2 regions of the Streptomyces sp. NPDC048416 genome follow, and region 1 is predicted to be linked to the other one. Evidence: riboswitches for the same ligand, from Rfam matches in the RefSeq annotation. Region 1 holds a riboswitch; the other holds the start of a gene.

What was found. A riboswitch is a leader RNA that binds a small molecule or an ion and turns the genes downstream of it on or off. The one in region 1 is predicted to bind S-adenosylmethionine.
Region 2: it holds a riboswitch for S-adenosylmethionine, as region 1 does, so the genes downstream of both, thrC (threonine synthase) here and ACGFW5_RS18600 (aminotransferase class V-fold PLP-dependent enzyme) in region 1, are expected to answer to the same signal.

The regions. Positions count from the first base shown of each region.
Region 1 is NZ_JBICXU010000013.1:45,869-50,074, reverse strand. It holds gene ACGFW5_RS18610 (cytochrome bc complex cytochrome b subunit) at 1-677, shown strand, start outside; gene trpD (anthranilate phosphoribosyltransferase) at 870-1,934, shown strand; SAM riboswitch class IV at 2,035-2,152, shown strand; gene ACGFW5_RS18600 (aminotransferase class V-fold PLP-dependent enzyme) at 2,401-3,834, shown strand.
Region 2 is NZ_JBICXU010000021.1:76,430-80,635, reverse strand. It holds gene ACGFW5_RS24200 (MoaD/ThiS family protein) at 30-305, opposite strand; gene thrC (threonine synthase) at 603-1,949, opposite strand; SAM riboswitch class I at 1,966-2,128, opposite strand; gene ACGFW5_RS24190 (glucosyl-3-phosphoglycerate synthase) at 2,262-3,209, shown strand; gene ACGFW5_RS24185 (trehalose-6-phosphate synthase) at 3,296-4,206, shown strand, end outside.

The DNA.
Region 1 (4,206 bases):
GTGTGATGCCGGGCTGGGAGATCAACCTGTGGGGCCACACGCTCGTCCTGGGCGTGTTCATCCCGCTGCTGGTCTTCCCGCTGGTCCTGGCGGCCATCGCGGTGTACCCGTTCATCGAGTCCTGGGTCACCGGCGACAAGCGCGAGCACCACATGGCGGAACGGCCGCGCAACGCGCCGACCCGTACCGCGTTCGGTGTCGCGTGGATCACCTGGTACATGGTGCTGCTGATCGGTGGTGGAAACGACCTCTGGGCGACCCACTTCCACCTCTCGATCAACGTCATCACCTGGTTCGTGCGGATCGCGTTCTTCGTCGCTCCGGTCCTGGCGTTCATCGCCACCAAGCGGGTCTGCCTGGGTCTGCAGCGGCGCGACGCCGAGAAGGTGCTGCACGGACGCGAGTCCGGCATCATCAAGCGGCTGCCGCACGGTGAGTTCGTCGAGATCCACGAGCCGCTGGACGCCGCTGCGCGCTACAAGCTCACCGCGCACGAGCAGTACAAGCCGGCCGAGATCGGCCCGACGGTCGACGAGAACGGTGTCGTCCGCAAGGTCTCCCGGACGCAGAAGCTGCGCGCCAAGCTCAGCAAGGGCTACTACGGCGAGGGCAACCAGATCCCCAAGCCGACGGCCGAGGAGTACAAGGAGATCACGAGCGGCCACGGCCACCACTGATCCCCGCTTGACCTGACGGTCGCCACAACCGAGGCTCCGGCCCGGCCCCTTCACGGGGGCCGGGCCGGAGTCTTTTCACGGCGTCCGCACTGCGGGCACGGGCGCGGACCGCCCGGCGCCTGTCGATAGGCTGACGGGCGGTATCCCGTCCTTTGTGACCACCCCCGTCCCTTGTGACCACCAGGAGCGAGCATGAGCGCTGTTACCCCCACCGGAGGCGACACCGTGGCGGCCTACTCCTGGCCGGGTGTCCTGGACTCACTGCTGAGCGGCGCCGACCAGAGCGAGGACGCGACGGCCTGGGCGATGGACCAGATCATGAGCGGCGAGGCGACCAACGCCCAGATCGCGGGCTTCATGGTCGCCCTGCGCGCCAAGGGCGAGACGATCGCCGAGATCACCGGTCTGGTGCGCACCATGTACGAGCACGCCCACCTGATCGAGGTGCCGGGGCCCAGCGTCGACATCGTCGGCACCGGCGGCGACGGCGCCAAGACCGTCAACATCTCCACCATGTCGGCCATCGTGGTGGCCGGGACCGGCGCCAAGGTCGTCAAGCACGGCAACCGCGCCGCGTCCTCCGCCAGCGGCGCATCCGACGTCCTGGAAAAACTCGGCGTCAATCTGAAACTGTCGCCGAAGCGGGTGGTGGAGGTGGCCGAGGAGGCCGGGATCACCATGTGCTTCGCGGTGACGTTCCACCCCGCCCTGCGGTACGTGGCCGCCGCCCGCAAGGAGCTGGGCATCCGCACCACCTTCAACGTGCTGGGCCCGCTCACCAATCCGGCGAAGGTACGCGCCCAGGCGACCGGGGTCGCCGATGTGAGGATGGCTCCCATCGTGGCGGGCGTGCTCGCCGAGCGCGGTTCGTCCGCGCTGGTCTTCCGCGGCGACGACGGCCTGGACGAGCTCACCACCACCGCCACCTCGCGGGTCTGGGTGGTGCGTGACGGCGCCGTGCGCGAGGAGGCCTTCGACCCGCGCGACGTCGGCATCCAGATCGTGCCCATCCAGGCCCTGCGCGGCGGCGACCCCTCGGAGAACGCGGAGATCGTCCGCCGGCTCCTCGCCGGGGAGCGGGGGCCGGTGCGCGACGCGGTGCTGCTCAACTCGGCGGCCGCGCTGGTCGCCCTGGGACCCGGCGGCGGCCCGCTCGCCGAACAGCTCGGCGCCGCGATGACCCGGGCCGCCGAGGCCATCGACTCCGGGGCGGCCGGGCGGACCCTGGAGCGCTGGGTCGCGGCGAGCAACGCGTGAGCCGTACGCCATCGGCCGGACCCTGATGTGACGTGAGGCGCAGTCCGGATCGCGGACTGCGCCTTGCGCACGCGGCGACGTGTGGCAGGATGCTGTTCAAGGTCATGAGTGACAGCGATTTAGGCCCCGGCTCGCTGTCCGGCAACCCTCCGTCCGTGGCGGGGTGCCCCGGGTGAAGACCAGGTCGTGGGCAGCAAGGCCCACGGCAAGCGCGGACCCCTGGACATCGCGTGATGTCACAGCCCTGGGGTCCTGGTCCTCAAGGGAGCAGTCTCGTGAGCAAGCGAATGCGATAGGGCGTACCGCCCCTTCTTCACCCTCCTCCGCGCAGCCGCCTGAGTGCCGCGTGTCTGAGGACAACCCCCGTGCACAGCACCGCAGTTGAGCCCTCCCCTTCGGGACGGGGCCGCGCTGCCGTACCCGGGGTCCGAAGCCGACTCGCCTTGCCCTGCTGGGAGATACCGCCATGTCCGCACGCCCCGCCGCCCCCGCCGTCGCCGCCCCCACCGTCATCGAGTCCGCCGTCGTCGAGGCCGCTGTCGTCGAAACCGCCGAGCCCTGCTGTGCGGCGCCGCTGCCGGTGCTCGGCCGCGATGTCACCGTGCCGCTGGTCACCGGCGGCGAGGTGACGTACGCCGCCCTCGACTACGCGGCGAGCGCGCCCGCCCTCCAGCGGGTCTGGGACGACGTCGCCGCGTACGCCCCCTACTACGCCAGCGTGCACCGCGGAGCCGGCTACCTCTCGCAGCTCTCCACCGACCTGTTCGAGAGCAGCCGCGTCACGGTCGCGGAATTCCTCGACTGCCGCCCCGGTGACCAGGTCGTCTTCACCCGCTCCACCACCGACTCGCTGAACCTGCTCGCCCAGGCACTCCCCGCCGGCTGCCAGGTCTTCGTCTTCGAGACCGAGCACCACGCCTCGCTGCTGCCCTGGCAGGACGCCCACGTCACGTACCTGGACGCGCCCCGCACCCCGCGGCAGGCCGTCGAGACACTGGAGCGCGCGCTCGCCGACCGTGACCCCTACGGGCCCGCGCTGGTCTGCGTCACCGGCGCGTCCAACGTCACCGGAGAGCTGTGGCCGGTACGCGAACTCGCCGCCGCGGCGCACGCCCACGGCGCTCGCATCGTGCTCGACGCCGCCCAGCTCGCGCCCCACCACCCCGTCTCCGTAAGGGAGTTGGACGTCGACTGGGTCGCCTTCTCCGGGCACAAGCTGTACGCGCCGTTCGGCTCGGGCGTGCTGGCGGGCCGCGCGGACTGGCTCCAGGCGTCCGCTCCGTACCTGGCCGGCGGCGGCGCCTCCAAGAAGGTCGCCCGGCGCGCCGACGGCGGCGTGGACGTCGAGTGGCACACGACGGCCGCGCGCCACGAGGCCGGCTCGCCCAACGTCATCGGTGTCTACGCCATCGCCTCCGCCTGCAAGGCGCTCACCGAGGCGGGCTTCGACGCGCTCGTCGAGCGGGAGCGGCACCTGATCGCGAAGGTCCGCGCGGGGCTTGCCGAGGTCCCCGCGGTGCGGGTCCTGTCGTTGTTCGGGGACGACGCGCCCCGGGTCGGCGTCATCTCGTTCGTCGTCGAGGGCTGGAACAGCTCGCACTTCGCGGCGGCGCTCTCCGCGGAGTACGGGATCGGGGTGCGCGACGGGCTCTTCTGCGCCCACCCGCTGGTACGCACGCTGCTCGGCAGCGACCCGCAGGACCCGGGGGAGTGCGGGGCGCCGGAGGCCGAGCCGGGTGAGCGCTCGCTGAACGCGATCCGGGTCAGCTTCGGGGCGGGCACGCCGGACGAGCACGTGGAGCGTTTTGTGGGGGCGGTGCGGGGGCTCGTGGCCGAGGGCGCGAAGTGGCAGTACCGCACGGAGTCCGGCCGCTGCGTCCCGGCGGCCCAGCCCCGCTGAGCCCCACCGCCCTGCGGCTCCGCCCCAGACCCCGCCGCGCCTGTACGGCGTCCCCCACTGCCCTGGGGCTCCGCCCCAGACCCCGCCCGCGCCTGGCCGGCCCTCGTCCTCCCCCACTGCCCTGGGGCTCTGCCCCAGACCCCGCCGCGCCTGAACGGCGCTCGTCCTCAATCGCCGGACAGGCTGAAGATGCCCATGCTGTCCGGCATCGCGCAGCTCGGGGTGTCCTACAGAGGCGCGGGACTGCGTCATTGCGCGGCTCCGCCGCGGTGGGCGCGAGGGGTGGTTCGGGGTGCCCTACAGGGGCGCGGGACTGTGTCGTTGCGCGGCTCCGCCGCGGTGGGCGCGAGGGGCAATTCCGGGCGCCCTACA
Region 2 (4,206 bases), on a different contig from region 1:
GGCAATTCCGAATTGGCGGAGGCGCTGATTCAGCCGCCGGCGACCGCCGGGATGATCGACACGCCCGCGCCCTCGGGCGTCGCCGTCTCCAGACCCTGCTCGAAGCGGACGTCGTCGTCGTTGACGTACACGTTGACGAAGCGGCGCAGCTTGCCCTGGTCGTCCAGGACGCGTGCGGCGATCCCCGTGTGGTTCTTCTCCAGGTCGGCGATGACCTCGGCGAGGGTCGCGCCGTCGGCCGTGACCTCGGCCTTGCCGCCGGTGTAGGTGCGGAGGATCGTGGGGATGCGGACGTTCACGCTCATGGTTCGGTACTCCTAGTCGATCGTTCAGCAGTGGTCCGGGCGGCGCGCCAGGCGTCGGGGCTCCGGCGCGTCGTCGGCAAGACGGGTCAGCGGCCGGTCGGCGGGCGGTCGGTGGCCGGTCGGCGGTCACCCGCATCGTCACCGACAGCGGCCCGGCAGGCCGGTACCCGCGCCGTCAAGCGGCACGGGCGCAGCGAGCCGGACCCGCGCCGAGCCGGACCCGGGCCGCCCGGCCGCCAGTCGGCAGAGGCTCAGCGGGCCAGGCCCGCCTCAGCCTCGCCGTCGTCCGGCAAGGACTCAGTGGGCCAGGCCCGCGTCGCGGAAGGCGTCCAGGCTCGGGCGGATGGTTGCCGTCGCCTGGGACGTGGCGGCCACCGCGTCCAGGGTTTTCAGTCCGTCACCGGTGTTGAGCACGACCGTGGTGAGCGACGGGTCGAGGAGGCCGGCCTCGATGAGCTTGCGGGTGACGCCGACGGTCACGCCGCCCGCGGTCTCCGCAAAGATGCCCTCGGTGCGGGCGAGCAGCTTGATGGCGTCGACGATCTGCTCGTCGTTGACGTCCTCCACCGCACCGCCGGTTCGGCGCGCGATGTCCAGGACGTACGGGCCGTCCGCCGGGTTGCCGATGGCGAGCGACTTGGCGATGGTGTCCGGCTTCTGCGGGCGTACGACGTCGTGCCCGGCCTTGAAGGCCGTCGACACCGGGGAGCAGCCCTCGGCCTGGGCGCCGAAGATCTTGTACGGCTTGTCCTCGACCAGGCCGAGCTTGATGAGCTCCTGAAGGCCCTTGTCGATCTTGGTGAGTTGCGAGCCCGAGGCGATCGGGATGACCAGCTGGTCGGGCAGCTGCCAGCCGAGCTGCTCGCAGATCTCGTACGCCAGCGTCTTGGAACCCTCGCCGTAGTACGGACGCAGGTTGACGTTGACGAAGCCCCAGCCCTCGCCCAGCGGGTCGCCGATGAGCTCGGAGCAGAAGCGGTTCACGTCGTCGTAGTTGCCCTCGATGCCGACGAGCTCGCCGCCGTACACCGCGGCCATGACGACCTTGCCCTGCTCCAGGTCGTGCGGGATGAACACACAGGAGCGGAAGCCGGCCCGCGCGGCGGCGGCGCCGACCGCGCCGGCGAGGTTTCCGGTGGAGGAGCAGGAGAGCGTGGTGAAGCCGAAGGCGCGGGCGGCCTCAAGGGCCTGGGCGACGACGCGGTCCTTGAAGGAGTGCGTCGGGTTGCCGGAATCGTCCTTGACGAACAGCTTGCCGGGCTCGACGCCCAGTTCGCGCGCCAGGTTCTCGGCCTTGACGAGCTTGGTGAAGCCGGGGTTCAGGTTCGGCTTGTCGGCCACGTCGGCGGGGACGGGCAGCAGCGGCGCGTAACGCCAGATGTTCTCGGGACCGGCCTCGATCTGCTTGCGCAGCGCCTCGGGGTCGCCGAGCGGCAGGTCATAAGCCACTTCGAGCGGTCCGAAACACAGTTCACAGGCGAAGATCGGGCCAAGTTCGAAACGCTGGCCGCACTCGCGGCAGGAAAGCGCGGACGCCGGACCGAGATCGACCGGGGTGCCGGAAGCAGTACCGGAAGAGGTCGTGGAAGGGGTGCCGGAAGTGGTCTCGGCGGTGGTGCGGCTTTCGGCAGTCTGTGCAGACATGGAGGGAGGCCCTTTCTCCTCATCTTCCTCAGGGCGAACTTCGCCATGAGACGGATTTGGCACCTTCCCTAGCCGGTGGCCTCGTGTCTTGATCGACGTGCGTACGTGATCGACGAGAACCGACTGGAGGGTTGCCGGGGCTTCAACGGGCCGTTTCCCTCTGCCCCTCTGGATGAGCGGTATTCGATTGTCGGCGTGGGGACCCCCGGCATGCGACGGTCCCTCGCGTTGTTCAAGACTGTAACCGAAGCCCTGGACGCTTGAGATAGTCGTCCGAACCGCGAGATGGATCACACAAGGAGGCCGACGACCGTGCTGGAAGAGGTGGAACGCTGGCTGAGCAGGCGTTCCTGGTCCGCGGCCGAGCGGCCGCTGGAGCGGATGCTGGCCGCGAAACACCGTACGGGAACGACCGTCAGCGTGGTGCTGCCCGCGCTCGACGAGGAGGCCACGGTCGGCGAGATCGTGGCCACGGTCCGGCGGGAGCTGATGACCGCTTCCGTGCCGCTCGTCGACGAACTGGTGGTCGTCGACTCCGGCTCCACCGACCGTACGGCCGAGGTCGCGGCCGCCGCCGGGGCCCGGGTCGTGCACCGCGACGCGATCCTGCCTGCGCTGCCCGCGCTGCCCGGCAAGGGCGAGGTGCTGTGGCGCTCGCTCCTTGTGACCAGCGGCGACGTGGTGTGTTTTGTCGACGCCGACCTCAAGGACTTCGACGCGACGTTCGTCTCCGGCATCGTGGGGCCGCTCCTGACCGACCCGGACGTGGACTTCGTCAAGGCGATGTACGACCGTCCGCTCGGCACGGCCGCGGGCCAGGGCGGCCGGGTCACCGAGCTGGTGGCGCGCCCGCTGCTCAACCTCCACTGGCCCCAACTGGCCGGAATCGTCCAGCCGTTGGGCGGGGAGTACGCCGCCAGGCGCGCCCTGCTCGAACGGCTTCCCTTCCCCGTCGGATACGGGGTCGAGCTCGCGCTCCTCGTCGACGCGCTGCACACGGTGGGGCTCGACGCGCTGGCCCAGGTCGACGTGGGCGTACGCAAGCACCGCCACCAGGACGGCCAGGCGCTCGGCCGGATGGCCGCCGCGATCTACCGCACCGCCCAGCTGCGGCTGTCCCGCGGCCACCTCGTACGCCCCGAGCTGACCCAGTTCGAACGCGGCGAGCACGGCTTCGTGCCGCGCACGTACGCGGTGGACACCGAGGAGCGGCCCCCGATGCGGGAGATCGAGGAGTACCAGGTGCACCGGGCGGCGTAACCGGTCCAGAGGGGTGGCTCGATCCCGTCCATGGGGTCGGGCGTACGGGTGTTTGAGGTATTGCGGGGCGGGCTAGGTTCCGCATCATGGTCACCGCGCACACATCCCCCCGGGCTCAGGTCCTCGTCGCGTCCAACCGCGGCCCCGTCTCGTACGTCCTCAACGAGGACGGCTCGCTCGAATCCAGGCGGGGCGGCGGCGGCCTCGTCTCCGGGCTCAGCGCGATCGGCTCCGACGTGGACTCGGTGTGGGTGTGCGCGGCGCTCGGCGAGGGCGACCGCGAGGCGGTGCGGCGGGGCGTGGGCGAGCAGGGCGTCCGGATGCTGGACATCGAGGCGGACGTATTCGCCGACGCGTACAACGGCATCGCGAACTCGGTGCTGTGGTTCGTCCAGCACATGCTGTACCAGACGCCGCTCGAACCGGTCTTCGACGCGGAGTTCCGGCGGCAGTGGGCGTCCTACGAGGCGTACAACCGGGCCTTCGCCGAGGCGCTGGCGGCGGAGGCGGCGGACGGGGCGCGCGTCCTGGTGCAGGACTACCACCTGGCGCTGGTCCCCGGCATGCTCCGTGAGCTCCGCCCCGACCTGCGCATCGGGCACTTCTCGCACACGCCGTGGGCGCCTGCGGACTACTTCCGGATGCTCCCGGACGACATCGCGCGCCAGTTGCTGCGCGGGATGCTCGGGGCGGACCGGCTCGGGTTCCTCACCTGGCGGTGGGCATCGGCGTTCGCGGACGCGGTGGTGCTCATACTGGAGGGCGAGGCGGACCTGATCACCCCGCACGGCGACGGCCGGCGCCGTTTCCGGCACGGGACGAGCGGCGGGCCCACCCGGACGACGGACATCGCGGTGCACCCGCTGGGCGCGGACGGCGACTTCCTGCGGGAGCGCGCGCACCAGGGCGACGTCGAGGAGCGGATGGTCGCGCTGCGCGAGCAGATCGGGGCGGGCCGCAAGGCGATCGTGCGGGTCGACCGCACCGAGCTGTCCAA